Regions from separate parts of the Streptomyces sp. NPDC054932 genome, predicted to be linked through region 1. Evidence: riboswitches for the same ligand, from Rfam matches in the RefSeq annotation. Region 1 holds a riboswitch; each other region holds the start of a gene.

Region 1 (7,126 bases):
TCCTGCTCTTCGCCGGCTTCGAGACCACCGTGAACCTCATCGGCAACGGGGTCCACTCCCTCTTCATGAACCCCGGCCAGCGCGAGCGCCTCCAGCTCTCCCTCGCCGCCGGGGAGAGCGGACTGCTGGCCACCGGGGTCGAGGAACTGCTGCGCTACGACGGCCCGGTGGAGCTGGCGACCTGGCGCTTCGCCACCGAGCCGCTGACCCTCGGCGGCATGCGGATCGGCACCGGCGATCCGGTCCTGGTCGTCCTCGCGGCCGCCGACCGGGACCCCGAGCGGTTCGCGGACCCGGACACCCTCGACCTCTCGCGGACCGACAACCAGCACCTCGGGTACGGCCACGGCATCCACTACTGCCTGGGTGCCCCGCTCGCCCGACTTGAAGGACAGACCGCGCTCGCGACCCTGCTGACCCGCCTGCCCGATCTGGAACTCGCCGTTCCACCCCAAGACCTGCGCTGGCGCGGGGGGTTGATCATGCGAGGGCTTCGTACTCTTCCCGTTCGCTTCACGGCTCAAAACCGTTTGCGCACTATCTGATTGAAAGTCAGCTACTGACGGAACTTGTGACAATCGTTCTAAGGCCGCTAGGTTCTGCCGTTACCCCGCTGTTATGCGAAAGGTGCACCTACATGCGTTCCGGGAACGGCCGACACAGACGCCCCCGCCAGGTCCCCGCGCTGGTCGTCACAGCCGGAGTCACTGGCTCTGCCCTGGCTCTGCCGCTGCTGGCGGCCACCAACGCCGCTGCCGCCGACACGTCGACCTGGGACAAGGTCGCCGAATGCGAGAGCGGCGGCTCCTGGAGTGCCAACTACGGCAGCGGTGCCTACGGCGGACTCCAGTTCACCCAGGAAGAGTGGCAGAGCAACGGCGGGCTCGACTTCGCCGAGCGCCCCGACCTGGCGAGCCGGTCGCAGCAGATCGCCGTGGGCGAGCGCGTGCTGGGCTCGACGGGGCCGCAGGCCTGGTCGATGTGCGCGGCCTCGGCCGGTCTGGACCGGCAGAGCCCCGCCGCGCAGGTGGACCCCGGTCTGCCCGGCGGCAAGGGCCCGCTCGCCCCCACGGCGTCCCGTCCGGACGACGCCGTTCCGTCCACCCGCGGCGGCAAGCCGTCCACGGACTACGGTGCGCCGACCCCGGTCCCGAGCCCGTCCGGCACCCCCTTCCTCATTCCCGACGCCCCGTCCGTCGGACTGCCCGTCATGCCCGCGCCGGACATCCCGACGACGCCTCCCGTCGAGCCGACCCTCCCGGGCGACCCGACCACCACGCCGGCCCCCGTCGACCCGACGGCGCCGACGCTGCCGGTGGACCCGACGCTGCCGGTGGACCCGACCGCGCCCACGACTCCGCCCACCACCCCGCCCGTCACGCCGGGGCTGCCTCCGGTCGACCCGGCGGCCCCCGGGGCCCCGCAGACCCCGGAGACCCTGGGTGCCACTCCCGTCGGGGGCAGCGGCAAGCACCGCGGTGCGCCGGCGGCCGAGCCGTCGACCCCGTCCGGTGCCGCGTCGAACCCCACGTACACGGTCCAGGAGGGCGACAGCCTGGCGACCATCGCGGTCGCCAAGGGCGTAAAGGGCGGCTGGAACGGTCTCTACGAGGCCAACGAGCAGGTCATCGGTCAGGACGCCGACCTGATCAAGCCCGGCCAGAATCTGGATCTAACTACGTAATAAGGACAGTTCAGTTATCCGGAAAGAGTTGAATGTCGGTTTTCTGTAAGTGAGACATGCGTCTCTTCCGGTCAACTGGCGTGTCTCGCCCGGGGGCTTCCGCAAACCCCGCCCTCACCTGCGCAAACGTCCTCGTGAGGAGCGCAAGTAGGCCCGTTTCTCCCCGATGTTCCTCGTTGAACATCGGGGAGAGACCTGTCTACCTTCTGAATCGCTCGCCACCGCGAGCTCCTTCGACCGCATCGCCGAATCCTGCCGGCGGACGGAGGGAACAGTCGTCGCGTCAAGCGCCGAAGGCAGGAGCGGGGGAACCAAGGTAGGTGCCGGGAGCGGCCGTTGAGAGACGGTCACGCCACCGGCTTGGGGTTAAGACGTGCGCTAGGTCGCACGGCCGGGCAACTCACTCGCCCGAACCCGACAGCTCACCTCGTAGGCGTCGGTGAGGAGAACTCCATGCTGCTTTCCGGCAAGGGCAAGCACCGCCGCGGTTCCAAGGCCGTCCGCATCGTCACGCTCGCCGGTGTCGCCGGTGTGGCCGTCGCAGCCCCGCTGATGGCCGCGGGCAGCGCCAGCGCCGCCACCGCCTCCGAGTGGGACAAGGTCGCGCAGTGCGAGTCCGGCGGCAACTGGGCCATCAACACGGGCAACGGCTACTACGGCGGCCTGCAGTTCTCGTCCTCCACCTGGGCCGGGTACGGCGGCAAGGTGTACGCCGCGCAGGCCAACCAGGCTTCGAAGGCCCAGCAGATAGCCGTCGCGGAGAAGGTCCTCAAGGGTCAGGGCAAGGGTGCCTGGCCGCACTGCGGCAAGGGCCTGTCGAACTCCTCGTACAACGGTGGCGGCTCCGGCACCCCGGCGCAGAACAAGCCGCAGCCGAAGCCGAAGACCGAGACCAAGAAGGTCGAGACCAAGGCCGCGCCGAAGAAGGAGACCAAGCGCGCCGAGGCTCCGACCACCCGCTCCGAGCGCGCCGCGGCTCCGGCCGCGCCGAAGACCGGCAACGGCTCGTACGAGGTCAAGCCGGGCGACACCCTGGGCACCATCGCCGAGGCCAACGGCGTCAAGGGCGGCTGGGAGAAGCTCTTCGAGCTGAACAAGGACATCGTCTCGGACGCCGACCTGATCTTCCCGGGTCAGAAGCTCAAGCTCAGCTGAACACTGCGGCAACGGCCGCAGAACGTGTACACGGCGTCAGCTGACCGTGTGCAGGATGTCCACCGCCCGGCGCGTGCTCCACGCGCCGGGCGGTGCTGCGCGCGGCCGCCGAACGCCGATGATCATGAGACGTATGTCCCGGAAGAGGGGTATTCGGCCTCTTTTTCGTCCCAGGGTCCGGGCGGTCGGGCGGCCGAGTGCCCGGAGCCGGTTAGGCTCTAGGCGGCAAGGCCATCCCACGGCCTGACACGCCACCGCACACTCAGCGTCACATCCCAGAAGGAGATGCTCGTGCCGTCCATCGACGTCGTCGTAGCCCGGGAAATCCTGGACTCCCGAGGCAACCCCACGGTCGAGGTCGAGGTGGGCCTCGACGATGGCAGCACCGGCCGTGCTGCAGTCCCGTCCGGCGCCTCCACCGGTGCATTCGAGGCCATCGAGCTGCGTGACGGTGACCCCAACCGTTACTTCGGCAAGGGTGTCGAGAAGGCCGTCCTCGCCGTCATCGAGCAGATCGGCCCGGAGCTCGTCGGCTACGACGCCACCGAGCAGCGCCTGATCGACCAGGCCATGTTCGACCTGGACGCCACCGACAACAAGGGCTCGCTCGGCGCCAACGCCATCCTCGGCGTGTCCCTGGCCGTCGCGCACGCCGCGTCCGAGGCCTCGGACCTTCCGCTCTTCCGCTACCTCGGCGGTCCGAACGCGCACCTGCTGCCCGTTCCGATGATGAACATCCTCAACGGTGGGTCGCACGCCGACTCCAACGTGGACATCCAGGAGTTCATGATCGCCCCCATCGGCGCGGAGTCCTTCTCCGAGGCGCTGCGCTGGGGTGCCGAGGTCTACCACACCCTCAAGAAGGTCCTGCACACCAAGGGCCTGTCCACCGGCCTGGGCGACGAGGGCGGCTTCGCCCCGAACCTGGAGTCCAACCGCGCCGCGCTCGACCTCATCGTCGAGGCCATCAAGCAGGCCGGCTACACCCCGGGCAAGGACATCGCGCTCGCGCTCGACGTCGCCGCGTCCGAGTTCTACAAGGACGGCAAGTACGAGTTCGAGGGCCAGTCCCGCTCGGCCGCCGAGATGACCGACTACTACGCCGAGCTCGTCGAGGCGTACCCGCTGGTCTCCATCGAGGACCCGCTGTTCGAGGACGACTGGGCCGGCTGGAAGGTCATCACCGACCGCCTCGGCGCCAAGGTCCAGATCGTCGGTGACGACCTGTTCGTCACCAACCCGGAGCGTCTGGCCCGCGGTATCGAGGAGGGCTCCGCGAACGCCCTGCTCGTGAAGGTGAACCAGATCGGTTCGCTGACCGAGACCCTGGACGCCGTCGAGATGGCCCAGCGCAACGGCTTCAAGTGCATGATGTCCCACCGCTCCGGTGAGACCGAGGACGTCACCATCGCCGACCTCGCCGTCGCCGTGAACTGCGGTCAGATCAAGACCGGCGCCCCGGCCCGCTCGGACCGCGTCGCCAAGTACAACCAGCTGCTGCGCATCGAGGAGATCCTCGACGACGCCGCCGTGTACGCGGGCCGCTCCGCCTTCCCGCGCTTCAAGGGCTAATCACCCCCCTGAGGGGCTGGCCTCCGTACGTCCCCGCACTCGGTCCCGTACCGTGTGCGGGGACGTATTGCGTAGTGCGTACCTAGGGGAGGCGGACCAATGGCCGGGAACCGGGATCGGTTCTCCACCTTCTCCACCGCGACCAGGCTCAAGCAGCTCGGAGAGCGGACCGCCGCCCACGTCTACCGGTCGCAGTCGAGGCGTCAGGTCCGCCGCAGCCGGCTCACCGGCCGCGCCGCGCTCCTGGTGCTCGTCCTCTGTACGCTGGTCGTCGCCCTCGCGTATCCGATGCGCCAGTACGTCTCCCAGCGCTCGGAGATCGCGGAGCAGCAGCGGGCCGCCGCGACCGCGCGGGACCGCCTGGAGCGGCTCCGCGACGAGAAGGCCCGCTGGCAGGACGACGCCTACGCGGAGCAGCAGGCGCGCAAGCACCTGCACTTCCTGCGCCCGGGGGAGATCGGCTACATCATGAGCGACCCCGGCGCCCAGCCCCCGGAGCCGCACCGGACCGGCCACGCCGGCTCCGACCGTCCCTGGTACTCCAACGTCTGGGACGGCGTCGACAAGGCCGACCGCCCCGGCGACTGAACCGCAACCCAGCACATCTGTCCGTCATAAGAACCGCGAACGAAGAGACTTCCTCCAGGCATGCAGACGCCCCCGCCCCAGACCGACCGGACCGAGCCGACCGACGCGGACATCGAGGCGTTCGAGCAGCAGCTCGGCCGCCCGCCGCGCGGGCTGCGCGCCATCGCGCACCGCTGCCCCTGCGGGCAGCCGGACGTGGTGGAGACCGCCCCGCGGCTCCCCGACGGCACCCCCTTCCCGACGCTGTACTACCTGACGTGCCCGCGCGCGGCCTCCGCGATCGGCACGCTGGAGGCCAACGGCGTGATGAAGGAGATGCAGGCCCGGCTCGCCGGGGACCCGGAGCTCGCCGCCGCCTACCAGGCCGCGCACGAGGACTACATCCGGCGCCGCGACGCCATCGAGGTGCTCCAGGGCTTCCCGAGCGCCGGAGGCATGCCGGACCGGGTGAAGTGCCTGCACGTGCTGGTCGGCCACTCCCTGGCCGCCGGTCCCGGTGTGAACCCGTTCGGCGACGAGGCCCTCGCGATGCTGCCCGAGTGGTGGGCCAAGGGCGCCTGCGTCACCCCGTGCGGGGAGAAGGCGGACGACGAGGAGCAGCAGGCGTGACCCGTGTCGCCGCCATCGACTGCGGTACGAACTCCATCCGGCTGCTCGTGGCGGACTGTGACCCGGCGACCGGCGATCTGGTCGAGCTGGACCGCCGGATGACCATCGTCCGGCTCGGTCAGGGCGTGGACCGGACCGGGCGCCTGGCCCCGGAGGCGCTGGAGCGCACCTTCGCCGCCTGCCGCGAGTACGCGGGGGTCATCAAGGAGTTCGGCGCGGAGCGGGTGCGCTTCGTGGCGACCTCCGCCTCCCGGGACGCCGAGAACAGGGACGACTTCGTCCGGGGCGTCCTGGACATCCTGGGCGTCGAGCCCGAGGTCATCTCCGGTGGCCAGGAGGCGGAGTTCTCCTTCACCGGCGCCACCAAGGAGCTCACGGCGCACGAGCTCCCCCGGACTTCGTCCGGGGGGACCCCCGTGCAGCGGCCGTTCCTGGTGGTGGACATCGGCGGCGGCTCGACCGAGTTCGTGGTCGGCGAGGACCACGTCCGCGCCGCCCGCTCCGTGGACGTGGGCTGCGTCCGGATGACCGAGCGCCACCTGGTGGTGGACGGGGTCGTCACGGATCCGCCGACCGCGGAGCAGGTCGCCGCGATCCGGGCCGACATCGAGGCGGCCCTGGACCTGGCGGCCGAAAGCGTGCCGCTGTCCGAGGCGCGCACCCTGGTGGGCCTGGCCGGCTCGGTGACCACGGTCGCAGGGATCGCGCTGGGGCTGCCGGAGTACGTCTCGTCGGCCATCCACCACTCCCGGATCTCCTACGAGCAGGTCCGGGAGATCAGCGAGCGGATGCTGACGCAGACGCACGCCGAGCGCGCGGCGATCCCCGTGATGCATCCGGGCCGGGTGGACGTGATCGGGGCGGGCGCACTGGTGCTGCTGGCGATCATGGAGCGCATCGGCGCTTCCGAGGTTGTCGTGTCGGAGCACGACATCCTCGATGGAATCGCTTGGTCCATCGCCTGAACGACCTTCGAAGCAGCTTGTGGAGGGCCTTTGGGCCGGTGATCCACACGAACTTCGTGAAGTTCTTCACAAGGAAAAAGGGTCTGTCGGGTCAATGGAAGGGTCCTTTGGGCCCTTCCGGAGGCCCGCAGACCCTTTTTCGTGTGCGTTCGTGCGATCGGCGGAGGCGATCGCTTCCGCGTCAGAGGTATGGACGAACCCCTGTGGTCCAGTCCGGTTCAGGCCTTGGAGGCCAGTTCAGGACGGGTGAACAACGACTCCGGACACCGTGTGGTTCCCGTCGCGCGTCATGACCTCCGTCACGTGGGCGGCGGAGTGTAGCAGAGGGTCTCTGAGTCCTTGTGAAGGGGCTCACGAGCGACACCCCTTTGGGTGCTGGATACTCGTTCCATGAGCACCACGGAGCGTCCCAGGATCCTCGTTGTAGGAGGTGGGTACGTAGGCCTGTACGCAGCCAAGCGCATCATGAAGAAGATGCGCTACGGCGAGGCGACCGTCACGGTCGTCGACCCGCGCTCGTACATGACCTACCAGCCCTTCCTCCCTGAAGTGG
Region 2 (7,126 bases), on a different contig from region 1:
GTGTGCTGGGTGTCTGGCTGGTTCTGACGGGTCTGGCGGGGTTGGACGGGGTCCGGCGGTCTCGTGGTGTCCGGCGAGGGTACGACGCGGACCATTGTGGCCCGACGCACCGACAACGCCGACTCCGACCCCGGGGGTCCCCCGGACGGAGTGCGGGGGAGTGACCCGGGAACTTATCCGGCGGTCGGCGCGCTTGCATACAGTGGCAGGTCGATAAGAAATCTCTGCATCGCGATCGAAGGGACCACATGCCCATGGGTCACACGGCCACAGCCCAGGCCGGCTCCGGCGGCCTGACAGCGACCGAGCACCGGCTGGCCAACGGCCTGCGCGTGGTGCTGTCCGAGGACCACCTGACCCCGGTCGCCGCGGTCTGCCTCTGGTACGACGTCGGCTCCCGTCACGAAGTCAAGGGGCGTACCGGCCTGGCTCACCTCTTCGAGCACCTGATGTTCCAGGGATCGGCGAGCGTACCGGGCAACGGGCACTTCGAACTGGTCCAGGGAGCCGGCGGTTCCCTCAACGGCACCACCAGCTTCGAGCGCACCAACTACTTCGAGACGATGCCGACCCACCAGCTGGAGCTCGCGCTCTGGCTGGAGGCGGACCGGATGGGGTCCCTGCTGGCCGCCCTGGACGACGAGTCCATGGAGAACCAGCGCGACGTCGTCAAGAACGAGCGCCGCCAGCGCTACGACAACGTGCCGTACGGCACCGCCTTCGAGCGGCTCACCGCTCTCGCCTACCCCGAGGGCCACCCGTACCACCACACCCCGATCGGCTCCATGGCCGACCTGGACGCCGCCTCCCTGGAGGACGCGCGGACCTTCTTCCGCACGTACTACGCGCCCAACAACGCGGTGCTCTCGGTCGTCGGGGACATCGACCCCGAGCAGACGCTCGCCTGGGTGGAGAAGTACTTCGGCACCATCCCCGCGCACGACGGCAAGCAGCCGCCCCGCGACGGCTCGCTGCCCGAGATCATCGGGGAGCAGCTGCGCGAGGAGATCGTCGAGGAGGTCCCGGCGCGTGCGCTGATGGCCGCCTACCGGCTGCCGCACGACGGCACCCGTGAGTGCGACGCCGCCGATGTAGCCCTGACCATCCTGGGCGGCGGGGAATCCTCCCTGCTGCACAACCGGCTGGTACGCCGCGACCAGACGGCCGTCGCGGCCGGCTTCGGCATGCTGCGCCTGGCCGGGGCGCCCTCCCTGGGCTGGCTGGACGTCAAGACCTCCAGCGGGGTCGAGATCCCCGCCATCGAGGCGGCCGTGGACGAGGAGCTCGCGCGGTTCGCCGCCGAGGGCCCGACGGCCGAGGAGATGGAGCGCGCACAGGCGCAGCTGGAGCGCGAGTGGCTGGACCGGCTGAGCACGGTGGCCGGACGTGCCGACGAACTGTGCCGCTTCGCGGTCCTGTTCGGCGACCCCCAGCTGGCGCTGACCGCCGTCCAGCGCGTCCTCGACGTCACCGCCGAGGAGGTGCAGGCCGTGGCCGCGGCCCGACTGCGCCCGGACAACCGCGCGGTGCTCGTGTACGAGCCGATCGCAGCCGACGAGTCCGACCAGCACGACGAGTCCGACGAGAACGAGGGGGCGGAGCAGTGAGCGACACCGCAGCCGTCACGATGACCTTCCACCCGCAGCCGCAGGCCGGCGAGCCGCAGCCGTGGGCCTTCCCGGCCCCCGACCGCGGGCAGCTGTCCAACGGGCTGACCCTGCTGCGCTGCCACCGGCCGGGCCAGCAGGTCGTGGCGGTCGAGGTCAACCTCGCCGCCCCGCTCGACGCCGAGCCCGCGGGCCTGGACGGCGTGGCGACCATCATGGCCCGGGCGCTCTCCGAGGGCACCGACAAGCACTCCGCCGAGGAGTTCGCGGCCGAGCTGGAGCGCTGCGGCGCCACCCTCGACGCGCACGCCGACCACCCGGGCATCCGGGTCTCGCTGGAGGTTCCGGCGTCCCGGCTGCCCAAGGCGCTGGGCCTGCTCGCCGAGGCGCTGCGCGCCCCCGCCTTCGCCGACGCCGAGGTCGACCGGCTGGTGCGCAACCGGCTCGACGAGATCCCGCACGAGCTGGCCAACCCGCAGCGCCGCGCCGCCAAGCAGCTCTCCAAGGAGCTCTTCCCGGCCGACCTGCGGATGTCCCGGCCGCGCCAGGGGACGGAGGAGACGGTCGCCCGGATCGACTCCGCCGCCGTGCGCGCCTTCTACGAGGCCCACGTACGCCCCGCCACCGCCACCGCGGTGGTCGTCGGTGACCTGACCGGCATCGACCTGGACGCCGTGCTGGCGGACACCCTGGGCGCGTGGACGGGCAACACCGCCGCGGCCCTTCCGGTGCCGCCGGTGACCGCGGACGACACCGGCCGCGTGGTCATCGTGGACCGGCCCGGCGCGGTCCAGACGCAGCTGCTGATCGGCCGGATCGGGGCGGACCGCCACGACCGGGTGTGGGCGGCCCAGGTGCTGGGCACCTACTGCCTGGGCGGCACCCTCACCTCGCGCCTGGACAAGGTGCTGCGCGAGGAGAAGGGGTACACCTACGGCGTGCGCGCCTTCGGGCAGGTGCTGCGCTCCACCGCGGACGGCAAGGGCGCCTCGATGCTCGCCATCAGCGGCTCGGTGGACACCCCCAACACGGGCCCGGCCCTGGAGGACCTCTGGAAGGTCCTGCACACCCTCGCGGCGGGCGGTCTGACCGACGCCGAACGCGACGTCGCCGTGCAGAACTTGGTGGGCGTGGCACCGCTGAAGTTCGAGACGGCGGCCTCGGTCGCGGGCACCCTCGCCGACCAGGTCGAGCAGGAGCTGCCGGACGACTACCAGGCGCAGTTGTACGCCCGGCTGGCCGAGACCGGCACGGTGGAGGCGACCACGGCGGTCGTGAAGGCCTTCCCGGCGGACCGGCTGGTCACCGTCCTGGTGGGCGACGCGACGCTCATCGAGGAGCCCGTGCGGGCGCTCGGGATCGGGGAGGTCACGGTCGTCTCCAACTGACGGCCGGGTGACGGCCGATCGATGGCCGGCTGAAGGTTTCAGCAAGGGGTTCTGGTGACTTGGTCACCGGAACCCCTTTTGTCCGTTTAGTGGTGAGGTTGCTTGTATGCGGTGTGGCGTACGCAACAAAAAGCCGCGTCTGTTTGGCGATTGACTGATGATCCGCCTAGCGTCGGCCGTGCTGCCCGTCAGTTGTGCCCGCCGCACCCGCGGCACCGGACAGCGATCGCCGAGTCCCCGTCAGGCGCGAGCCTGGGGAGCCGGGGACCCACATGAGTCCCTGGGGTGAATCGGACCCCCTCGCAAGAGGAGGCCCGTAGGAGACCTTCCTGCTCCGAACCCGTCAGCTAACCCGGTAGGCGAGAAGGAAGGAAAGGATCAAACCCTTCATGGCGTTTGGCAGTCGTCCCGCTGGTACCGGTAAGCACCGTGGCTCCAGCCGTCTGAGCAAGAAGACCGCCGGTTACGCCGGTATCGCCGCGATCGCCACCACGGGTGTGGTCGGCTCCCTCGCCGCCCCGGCCTTCGCCGCGGACAACCACAGCAGCTCCGCCCCGGAGAACGGGCTGGGTGCCGTGGTCGTCGCCGAGGACCTCGCAGGTGACATCAACGCCCAGGCCGAGTCCCAGCACCGCGCCGCCGAGCAGGACGCCGTCAAGGCGCAGGCCGAGGCCGACGCGAAGCAGCGGGCCGCGGAGGCCAAGCGCCTCGCCGAGGCCAAGGCCAAGGCCGAGCGCGAGGCCGCCGAGCGTGCGGCCCGCGAGGAGGAGCGCAAGCGCCTCAACACCTTCGTCGCCCCGCTCGACGACTCGTACGTCAGCACGCAGTACCACGCGGGCGGCGGCATGTGGTCCTCCGGCAGCCACACGGGCATCGACTTCCACGCCGCCTCCGGCACCTCGGTCCACGCGGTGGGCATCGGTACCGTCGTCGAGGCCGGCTGGGGTGGCGCGTACGGCAACAACGTCGTCATCAAGCACAACGACGGCACGTACACCCAGTACGGGCACATGACCTCGCTGAGCGTCTCAGTCGGCCAGCAGGTCAGCGCCGGCCAGCAGATCGGCCTGTCGGGCTCCACCGGCAACTCCAGCGGCCCGCACCTGCACTTCGAGGCCCGCACGGGCTCGCAGTACGGCTCGGACATCGACCCGATCGCGTACCTGCGCTCGCACGGTGTCAGCCTCTGACCCCGCACCGCACCGCTTCACCGAAGGCCCCGGCTCCCCGAGCCGGGGCCTTTGTGTTGCGCTCTTGTGCAAATGTTTCGGATTTCCGGCCGCTCTCGGAAATTATCGTGTGTTGCAATAGAGTCGCAGCACGCGCATGTGCGTGCAATGAGGCTGGCAGTCGGAAATAGGCGGAGGTTCGGTCTTGCGTATTCCTGCGCACGCGGTATGCACAGCAATCCGCGACGACATCGTCTCCGGGGTGTTCGAGCCGGGCGGCCGGCTGACCGAGGAGGTGCTGGCCCGCCGGTACGGGGTCTCGCGCGTCCCGGTCCGCGAGGCCCTGCGGACCCTGGAGTCCGAGGGATTCGTGACCACGCGGCGCCATGCGGGGGCCTGCGTGGCGGAGCCGACCGAGCAGGAGGCCGCGGACCTGCTGGAGATGCGGATGCTCCTGGAGCCCCTGGCGGCCGCCAGAGCCGCCCGGCGGCGCACCGACGCACACCTCAAGGTGCTGCGCGGACTGGTCAGGCTGGGTCAGGAACGGGCCAGGCGGGGCCAGGGGGAGGACCTGCGGTCCCTGGGCGGCTGGTTCCACGAGACGCTCGCACAGGCCTCCGGCAGCCCCGGGCTGATCGCGCTGCTCACCCAGATGCGGCACAAGATCACGTGGATGTACGCGGTGGAGGCGCCGGCCCGGCCCGTGGACTCCTGGGCGGAGCACGGCGCGATCGTGGACGCGGTGGCGCGCGGCGACGCCGAGCGGGCGCGGGCGCTGACCGCGGTGCACGCCGACCGGGTGGCGGGGGCGCACCGGCTGCGGCTCCGCCAGGCGGTGAGGACTTCGCAACCTGCCGTAAACATGTCGAGCGGCCGGCATTAACAGGAGCCGTATACAAAGGGTGGGATCGCGCGAATTCACTGTCCGGCGCCCGGTCCGCTCTGTGCGGGTCAATTCGCCGTGCGGAATTCCTGCGGAGCTCAATTCGGCGTGCGCCGGATTTCGGCGGGCCATTTTCTCTGCCGGGCGGGATTTCTCCCCGGGCCGTTGCGTGCTGCCGGGAGCCCGGGTGGGACGGGGTCTGCGCCGGGTCGCACCCGGCGCAGGCGGGCAACGCCGGAAGGCCTCGCAGAGCCCGGCTCCGGCCCCGGCCCCGGTCCCGGCCTCGCCCGCAGCGCTCGGCCGTGCCCGTTCGCTCGCCAGCTCTCCGGTGCCCGGTGTCAGGCCCGTGCGTCAACGGCCCGGCCCGGCGCGGCGGTCGTGGCGAGCCCGTGCGCATGCGGCGCCGCGCGACAGGCCCCGCACACGAACGACGAAGCCGCGGTCCCGGTGCACCGGAACCGCGGCTTCGTGCATGAGGTCGAACCCGAAGGGTCAGACGGTCTCGGGGAGCTCCTCGAGACCCTCGGCGACCAGCTTCGCGAGGCGGTCCAGTGCGGCGTCCGCACCCTCGGCCTCGGAGGCGAGGACGATCTCCTCGCCGCCCTGGGCGCCCAGACCCAGGACCGCCAGCATGGAGGCGGCGTTGACGGGGTCGCCGCCGGACTTCGCGATGGTCACCGGGACGCCGGAAGCGGTCGTCGCACGGACGAAGATCGAGGCGGGACGAGCGTGCAGGCCCTCGGCCCAACCGACGTTGACGCGGCGCTCTGCCATGGTGATGCCCTTCAGGTTCTTACGGTTGTCTAGACCAGTCTCTCACGACGTCCGGAATGCTCGGACCGACCTCCGGCCTGAATTTTCCGCCGTTCGACCTTCCCCAGCTTGCCCTGGTACACCCTGATATGCCTCATGCGCCGCGCGAGCGCTCTCCGCCCCGGTCCGGCCGTAAGGTAGGCCCATGACCACCGAGTCGGACCCCTCGTACCCGGCCCACTGGGAAGCCGATGTCGTCCTCCGCGACGGCGGCACCGCCCGGATCAGGCCCATCACCACCGAGGACGCGGGCCGGCTCGTCAGCTTCTACGAGCAGGTCTCGGACGAGTCGAAGTACTACCGGTTCTTCGCCCCCTACCCCCGGCTCTCCGACCGCGACGTGCGCCGCTTCACGCACCACGACTACGTGGACCGGGTCGGCCTCGCCGCGACCATCGGCGGGGAGTTCATCGGCACCGTCCGCTACGACCGCATCGGCGCCGACGGCCGGCCCGCCTCCGGACCCGCCGACGAGGCCGAGGTCGCCTTCCTCGTCCAGGACGCCCACCAGGGCCGCGGGGTCGCCTCCACCCTCCTCGAACACATCGGCGCGGTGGCCCGGGAGCGCGGCATCCGGCGGTTCGCCGCCGAGGTCCTGCCCGCCAACATCAAGATGATCAAGGTGTTCACGGACGCCGGCTACCAGCAGAAGCGCAGCTTCGAGGACGGCTCCGTCCACCTCACCCTCGACCTCGAACCCACCGCCGAGTCCCTCGCCGTGCAGCGCGCCCGCGAACAGCGCGCCGAGGCCCGCTCGGTGCAGCGGCTGCTGGCCCCCGGCTCGGTGGCCGTCGTCGGCGTCAGCCGCTCCGGCGCGGGCGTGGGCGCGGCCGCCCTGCGCAACCTGCGCGACAGCGGCTTCCACGGCCACCTCTACGCCGTCAACGAGGCCGTCACCCGCGACCTGCTCGACGGCGTACGGGCCTACCGCACGATCGAGGCCATCGGCGCCCCCGTCGACCTCGCGGTGATCGCCGTCCCGGCCGACCGGGTCCCCGACGCGGTGGCCGCCTGTGGCGAGCACGGGGTGCAGGGGCTCGTCGTCCTGTCCGCCGGATACGGAGAGAGCGGCCCGGCCGGACTCGCCCGCCAGCGCGAACTGGTGCGCCAGGTGCGCTCGTACGGCATGCGGCTGATCGGGCCGAACGCCTACGGGGTGATCAACACCGCGCCGGAGGTGGAACTCAACGCCTCGCTGACCCCCGCGCCGATGCCGACGCGCGGCCGGATCGGCCTGTTCACACAGTCCGGGGCGATCGGCATCGC
Region 3 (7,126 bases), on a different contig from region 1:
CCGGTACCGGGTGCAGCCGCTTGGGTCCGGCGAAGGGGAAGGGGGAGCACCGCTCGCCCCACACCGGGTCGAACAGGACCCGGCGCCCGTCGATCTCCGCGAGCACGCTGGAGTGCCCCATCCAGGTCAGCCGCAGGCCGCTCACGGGCGGCTTCGCCAGGTCCGCGAGGGTCGTCGGGTGGACCGGGATCGGCGCGGCCGGGCTGCGCCGGACCCGCTGCTCCCGGTGGAAGTAGATCTTGGCGAACTCCGCCATCGACCCCGAGGGCCTGTTCCGGGCCCCGACCGGGTTCTGGAAGACGCCGTCGGCGAAGTTCGGCGAGCGGCGGATCCGCTCCAGCCGGGCACCGGACGGGTCCGCACCGAAGGCTTCGGGCCGCAGGGCACGCAGCCGCGGACGCAAGGGACGGGAGCCGGTCAAAGCGCCTCCAGGGAGGATCGGGTCGGGATGGTCGTCGCTCTACGACCATCCCAACGCACACCGGCCCCGAAGGATTCCGCTTCCGGCTCCCGCGCCCGCTACAGCGGCAGCAGGTCCGGCCGCTTCGCCTCGACGTGGTCCCCGGAGGACTCCCCGCGCAGCCGTCGGCCGATCCACGGCGCGAGGTGCTCGCGCGCCCACTGGATGTTGTCCCGGGTCACGTCCACCGAGCCGCGCGGCCGCTGCGGGGGCCACGGCTGGTCGGGGTCGGCGGGTACGTCCAGCCCGAGCACCTGCGCGGCGCGCAGCGCGACCCGCGTGTGCCCCTCGGGAGAGAGGTGCAGCCGGTCCGTGTCCCACGCCCGCCGGTCCTGTACGGACTTCAGCGACCAGAGGTCGAGCACCGGGCAGTCGTAGCGGTCGGCGATGGCGCGGACGTGCGCGCTGTACGTCGCGACCTTGCCGCGGAGGTGCTTGAGCACCGGAACGCCGCGCGTGTCGAAGCCCGTGGTGATCATGACCTGGCCCACGGATCCGGTGAGGTCGGCCACGGCCGCCTCGAACCGCTCCGCCACGTCGTCCGGGTCGGTGCCGGGCCGGATGATGTCGTTGCCGCCCGCGCAGAAGGTCACCAGGTCCGGTGCGAGGGCCTTGGCTCTCGGAAGCTGGTCGGCCACGATCTGGTCCAGGAGCTTCCCCCGCACCGCCAGATTCGCATACCGGAAGTCATGCTCTTCGCGCTGATCGGCCAGGAGCACGGCGAGCCGGTCCGCCCAGCCGAGAAATGAATCCCCGGGTCCCGGGTCCCCCACGCCCTCGGTGAAGCTGTCCCCGATCGCCGCGTACGAGCCGATGGTCTTGAGTTTCGTCGTCGTCGCTGCCACGAGAACCCATCCTTCACCCCCGAAAGCAACCTACGCCAACGTAATGAGGGGTTGACGGACCGTGATCTGTACCACGCGAGGGATAAGGAATAAGTACACGTGAGGCCGGGACCCCCCTCGGGTCCCGGCCTCACGCGTGTCGGAGTTCCGACGGCGGGTGCCGTCAGAGGCTCGCGCCCTTCGAGCGGAGGTACGCGATCGGGTCCATGTCAGAGCCGTAGGACGGGCTCGTACGGATCTCGAAGTGGAGGTGCGGGCCGGTGGAGTTGCCGGTGGAACCGGAGAGGCCGATGGTCTGGCCGGCGGTGACGCTCTGGCCGGAGGAGACGGAGAGCTGGGACAGGTGGGCGTACTGGGAGTACTTGCCGTCCGCGTGCCGGATGACGACCTCGTTGCCGTACGAGCCGCTCCATCCGGCGGAGACCACGGTGCCCTCGCCGACCGCCTTGACGGTGGTGCCCATGCTCGCGATGAAGTCGACGCCGGTGTGGTAACCGGAGGACCACATGCTGCCCGCGACCTTGTACTGGGTGGAGATCCCGCCACCGACCGGGGCCACGAAGCCGCCGGCCGACTGCGGCGCGGCGGGAGCCTCGGCGGCCGCTTCCTGCTGCGCCGGGGCGGCCTGCGCGGCCTGCTTGCGGGCCTTGTTCGGGGAGGACTTCGCGACGGGCTTCGGCGCTGCCTCCGCGGCCGGCTTCGCGTCGGCCTCGGGGGCGGCCTCGGGGGCGACCTCGGGGGCGGGCTCGGCCGGAGCCGCCTCGCCCGGACCACCGAGGGTCAGCTTCAGGCCGGGGTGGATCAGCGACGGGTTGCTGCCGACGGCCTCGCGGTTGTCGGCGTACAGCTGCTCCCAGCCGCCGGACAGCCGGCGCTCGGCGGCGATCTTGGAGAGGTAGTCGCCCGGCACGACCGTGTAGACGGTCGGGACTGCCTGCACGGCGGCGACGGGCGCCGTCCGAAGCGCGGCCGGGGCCTGCGGGGCCACCGCGGGAGTCACGGCCGTCGCGGCGGCGGGGGCGCCGGCCGCGTGGGCGCCGGCGGCACCGATCAGCGGGAGCGCGAGGGCCGCGCCACCGGTTCCGGCGACGGCGAAACCGCGCGAAAGGGAAAGGGACTTGGGGCGGCGGTGCTTACCCTTTGCAGGCATGACGAATTCCTCTCCGGCGCCTGCGAGGTGAGCTGTCGGGTTCGGACTGGAGATGTCCGGCCGTACATGTACGGGACATGAACGGCTTCACCCCGAGCCGTCCCGGCGAAAAGATCTCCGGGACAGCGGCTTACCTGGTTCCCCCGCTCCTGCCGCACGAATAGGTCGGGTGCGGTTTCCGGGAGGCGGCAGGATTTGGCGGTCCACCCGGATCGATCGCGAAGGTAATCCCTTGCGGCTGCACGGAACAAGCCATGAATTCCCTGACGGAATCACAGACATGAGGGACCGACGAAATTCCGGTCACCCTCCGTCCATTCCCCACCGTCAACAGCCGCTCCGACTGGGCCATTCGCCTTTAGCGATCAGGCACTCACGGTCACCGTATGATCTGGCTCACGGGGACGTGCCCGATCTCGCCTCCGGATATGGCAAGTTGGCGCCAAGCAGTGCAATTCGGACAGAGGGCCCACGACGTGGCGGAGGAGTTGCTTTGACCCAGCAGATACAGGAGCCGGAGCTGACCGGAGTGCGCAATTTCCGCGATGTGGGCGGATTGCCGACTTCTGACGGCCGAACGGTCAGGACGGGACGACTGTTCCGAAGCGGACATCTCGCACATGCCACCGAAAGCGATGCAGAGTTCCTCGCCTCGCTCGGCCTCCACACCGTCTTCGACTTCCGCAACGGCGCCGACCACGCGCTGGAGGGGGCGGACGTCGAGCTGCCCGGCGTCCTGAACGTCAACATCCCGCTCTCGGACCCGGCCGACGGGCGGGAGTTCTGGCGGCTGGTCCGCGACGGCGACCTGGCCCAGCTGCGCTCACTCCTGGGCGACGGCAAGGCCGCGGCCCGGATGTCGAACTCGTACCGCGGGATCATCCGCGACCGCACCGCCGAGCACAGCCGGGTCGTGCACGCCCTCGCCGAGGACAGCGTCCCCGCCCTCATGCACTGCGCCGCCGGCAAGGACCGGGCCGGCCTGTCGATCGCCGTCACGCTGCTCGCGCTGGGCGTCGAGCGCGAGGCCATCGTGGCGGACTACCTCGAGTCGAACGCCCCGCACCGCCGCTACCGCGTCCGCCGCAGCGGCGAGTCGCCCGAGGCCCGCTCCCCCGAGGTGATGGAGCTGCTCCAGCCGCTCTTCGACGCCCGCGCCGAGTACCTGGTGGCCGCCTTCGACACCATCGACGAGATCTGGGGCGGGGTGGACGCCTACCTGGCGGAGGGCCTCGGGCTGAAGCCCGAGACCCTCGACCGGCTGCGCGACCGGCTCCTGGTCTGACGCGCCCGGGACCGGTTCCCCGCAGGGGCGGCAGGCCGTCAGCGCGCCGCGACGGCCTGCTTCACCAGCGTCCTTCCGAAGTCCCAGATCAGCCCGGACCCGCCGTGCGCCTCGTCCATGACCTGACGGAAGGCCCCGACGAACCGGTCCACGTCCCGCTCGTCCACGATCAGCGGCGGGATCAGCTTGATCACCTCCAGATGGTCCCCGGAGACCTGGGTGAGGATCCGGTGCTTCTGCAGCAGCGGCACCACGACCATCTGCGCGAACAGACCCTTGCGGGCCGCCTGCAGCATGGTCCACCGGCTGCGCAGGCCGAGTGAGGACGGCCGGCCGAATTCGATGCCGATCATGAGCCCGCGCCCGCGCACCTCGTGCAGCAGCTCGTACTCGTCCACGAGCGCGGCCAGGCGCCCGCGCAGCAGGTCACCCGTCGCCCGGGCGTGCGCCACGAGCTCCTCGTCCTCCATGACGGACAGCACCGCCAGGCCCGCCGCCATCGCCTGCGCGTTGGAACCGAAGCTCGCGGAGTGCACGAGCACCCGGTCCATGGACGAGTAGACCTTCTTGAAGATCCAGTCCTTGCCCAGGGTCGCGCCGACCGGCACGTAGCCGCCCGACAGCGCCTTCGCCACGCACACCAGGTCCGGCTCCACGCCCGGCTCGTGCTGGTACGCGTAGAAGTCCCCGGTCCGTCCGAGGCCGGTCTGCACCTCGTCCGCGATCAGCAGCGCCCCCCGCCGGTGCAGCGCCTCCTGCGCGGCGAGCAGAAATCCGGGCGGGGCGGCCAGGACCCCCTTGCCCTGGATCGGCTCGACGACGAAGGCGGCCACATCCCCGCGCTTCAGCTCCCGCTCCAGGGCCGCGAGGTCCCCCATCGCGATCCTCGTGTCGGGGAGCAGCGGTGCGAAGCCGTCCCGGAAGCCGCCCTCCCCGTTCACCGAGAGGGAGCCGGTGGTGAGCCCGTGGAAGGCATGGTCGCAGTAGAGGATCCTGGGCCGCCCCGTGGCGTACCGGGCGAACTTCAGAGCGGTCTCCACCGCCTCGGTGCCGCTGTTGCCGAAGAACACCCGGTCCAGGTGCGGGCTGTACGAGAGGAGTTTCTCGGCCAGCAGTCCCGGCAACGGCTGGCAGTCGAAGCGGGTGAGGTCGGCGAGCTGGGCGTCCAGGACGTCGTGCAGGGCCCGGCGGACGACCGGGTGGTGCCGGCCCAGGCCCATCACCCCGAACCCGGCCAGCATGTCGAGGTAGTCGTTGCCCTCGGCGTCCCAGAAGTGGGCGCCCTCGGCCCGCTCGTAGACCTTGTCGAAGCCGATGGTGTGCAGCATGCGGGGCAGCTGGTGGTTGAGGTGCCGGGCGTGCAGCTCGTACCGCTCCGCGCCGCGCTCGGCCAGCAGGGCGCCGAGGTCGAAGCCCTTGCCCCGGCCGCCCCCTTCCTCCTGTGGCCGCGCGGTCATGCCGACTTGTCCCGGTTGCCGCCGATCGTCTCCCGGGCCGCGCGCAGGGATTCCTTGAGGGAGCCCATGGTGGCGAGGACGGCGGTGGGTTCGTAGCCGCAGTGCGCCATGCAGTTCGCGCAGCGCGGGTCCTTCCCCCGGCCGTACTTGTCCCAGTCGGTGTCGTTGATGAGCTCGCGGTACGTCGGTACGTAGCCGTCGCTCATCAGATAGCAGGGGCGCTGCCAGCCGAAGAGGGAGTAATTCGGAATGGCCCAGGCCGTGCAGGGGAAATCGGCCTTTCCTTCCAGGAAGTCGAGGAAGAGCGGGGAGTGATTGAGCCGCCAGCGTCGCCGGTTGCCGCCCGCGAAGGCCTTCCTGAAGAGATCCCGGGTCTGTTCGACGCCCAGGAAGTGCTCCTGGTCGGGCGCCTTTTCGTAGGCATAGGCGGGCGAGATCATCATCTCGTCGACCTGGAGGTCGTCATTGAGGTAGTTGAGCACCTCGATGATCGTCTGCGGAGTGTCGGTGTTGAAGAAGGTGGAGTTGGTGGTCACCCGGAACCCACGCTTCTTCGCCTCCTTGATGGCCGCGACCGCCTCGTCGAAGACGCCTTCCTTGGCCACCGACTCGTCGTGGCGCTCGCGCAGCCCGTCGATGTGCACGGCGAAGGCGAAATACGGGGAAGGGGTGAACTTCTCGATCTTCTTGCGCAGCAGCATCGCGTTGGTGCAGAGGAATACGTACTTCCGCCTCGCCACCAACTGACGGACGATCTCGTGGATCTGCGGGTGCATCAAGGGCTCACCGCCCGCGATGGACACCATGGGCGCACCGGACTCCAGCACGGCACCGACCGCCTGTGCGACCGGCATGCGCTGCTTGAGCACCCCGGCCGGGTGCTGGATCTTCCCGCACCCCTCACAGGCCAGGTTGCAGGCGTAGAGCGGTTCCAGTTCGACGATCAGCGGGAACTTCTCGCGCTTGCGGAGCTTCTGTTCGAGAAGATATGTCCCGACCCTGATGGACTGGCGCAGCGGCATGGCCATCTGGCTCACCTCCTGGGGAGCAGCAACGAACGGTGCCATTCATAGAACGCGGGCAGTACGGCACGCAGGACACGGAAGGCCGATATTCCCCCGCGAACCGTGCCGATACGGACGAGCTCGTGCTCCGGAGCGTCCACGATCACCCGGACGGCCGCAACCGGACGTCCGCCGCCCCGGGTGGCGGTCCACAGGGTGGCCGCGGATTCCATGTCGACCGCGACGGCTCCGGTGGCGCGCAGCCGGGCGCGCTCCTGGCCGCGGACGACGTGGTCCGATCCGGTCAGCGCGCCGGTGTGCACGGTCCGGCCCGGGGCGGCCCGGGCCAGTGCCTCGGCGAGCAGGGTGCTCCCGGTGCAGCCGACGGTCCCCTGCGGGGCCCGGGTCTCCTCGGCGACGACCAGGTCACCGGGGTGCATGCCGGGGACCAGCCCGGCGCAGAACCCGGTCGCGAGGACGGCGGCCCGGTCCATCCCGGGCCGGTCCAGTGCCCGGCCGACGGCCCGCTCGGCCGCGCGGGGACCCATCCCGGTGCGCAGCAGGACGTGCCCGCCGGCCGGTCCGCTCCCCGGGCCGCGGCCCGCGCTGCGCAGCGCGGCCTGCTCGATGCGCAGCGCGCAGGCGACCAGCAGGGGATCGGGGTGGCGGGGACGGTCCCCGCCCCCGGCCGGCATCACGCCTCCCCGGCCGGGGAGAAGGGCTCCCCGTACAGATAGCGGCCGAGCGCCGTGAGCGGGAACACCTGCCGGTACAGGTGGTAGTTGATGGAGAAGTCCCAGGGGAAGCCGGTGCCGGTGAAGTACGGCTCGTCCCAGGTGCCGTCCTCCTTCTGGGTCTGCACCAGGTGGGCGATGCCGCGCTCGACGGCCTTGCCCTCGCGCTCGCCGGCCGACAGCAGGGCCAT

The links. A riboswitch is a leader RNA that binds a small molecule or an ion and turns the genes downstream of it on or off. The one in region 1 is predicted to bind cyclic di-AMP.
Region 2: it holds a riboswitch for cyclic di-AMP, as region 1 does, so the genes downstream of both, ACWGE1_RS09875 (M23 family metallopeptidase) here and ACWGE1_RS27345 (transglycosylase family protein) in region 1, are expected to answer to the same signal.
Region 3: it holds a riboswitch for cyclic di-AMP, as region 1 does, so the genes downstream of both, ACWGE1_RS14570 (M23 family metallopeptidase) here and ACWGE1_RS27345 (transglycosylase family protein) in region 1, are expected to answer to the same signal.

Annotation. Positions count from the first base shown of each region.
Region 1 covers NZ_JBSGXU010000121.1:15,489-22,614, reverse strand. The annotation lists gene ACWGE1_RS27355 (cytochrome P450 family protein) at 1-545, shown strand, start outside; gene ACWGE1_RS27350 (transglycosylase family protein) at 638-1,684, shown strand; cyclic di-AMP (ydaO/yuaA leader) riboswitch at 1,963-2,135, shown strand; gene ACWGE1_RS27345 (transglycosylase family protein) at 2,138-2,839, shown strand; gene eno (phosphopyruvate hydratase) at 3,125-4,411, shown strand; gene ACWGE1_RS27335 (FtsB family cell division protein) at 4,511-4,999, shown strand; gene ACWGE1_RS27330 (DUF501 domain-containing protein) at 5,060-5,608, shown strand; gene ACWGE1_RS27325 (Ppx/GppA phosphatase family protein) at 5,605-6,573, shown strand; gene ACWGE1_RS27320 (NAD(P)/FAD-dependent oxidoreductase) at 6,964-7,126, shown strand, end outside.
Region 2 covers NZ_JBSGXU010000024.1:42,299-49,424, reverse strand. The annotation lists gene ACWGE1_RS09885 (M16 family metallopeptidase) at 255-1,607, shown strand; gene ACWGE1_RS09880 (M16 family metallopeptidase) at 1,628-2,995, shown strand; cyclic di-AMP (ydaO/yuaA leader) riboswitch at 3,213-3,371, shown strand; gene ACWGE1_RS09875 (M23 family metallopeptidase) at 3,385-4,185, shown strand; gene ACWGE1_RS09870 (GntR family transcriptional regulator) at 4,370-5,047, shown strand; gene ACWGE1_RS09865 (HPr family phosphocarrier protein) at 5,540-5,821, opposite strand; gene ACWGE1_RS09860 (bifunctional acetate--CoA ligase family protein/GNAT family N-acetyltransferase) at 6,006-7,126, shown strand, end outside.
Region 3 covers NZ_JBSGXU010000042.1:1,908-9,033, reverse strand. The annotation lists gene ACWGE1_RS14580 (MBL fold metallo-hydrolase) at 1-421, opposite strand, end outside; gene ACWGE1_RS14575 (SGNH/GDSL hydrolase family protein) at 520-1,305, opposite strand; gene ACWGE1_RS14570 (M23 family metallopeptidase) at 1,469-2,455, opposite strand; cyclic di-AMP (ydaO/yuaA leader) riboswitch at 2,458-2,633, opposite strand; gene ACWGE1_RS14565 (tyrosine-protein phosphatase) at 2,949-3,740, shown strand; gene ACWGE1_RS14560 (aspartate aminotransferase family protein) at 3,779-5,197, opposite strand; gene hpnH (adenosyl-hopene transferase HpnH) at 5,194-6,225, opposite strand; gene ACWGE1_RS14550 (phosphorylase family protein) at 6,231-6,896, opposite strand; gene shc (squalene--hopene cyclase) at 6,896-7,126, opposite strand, start outside.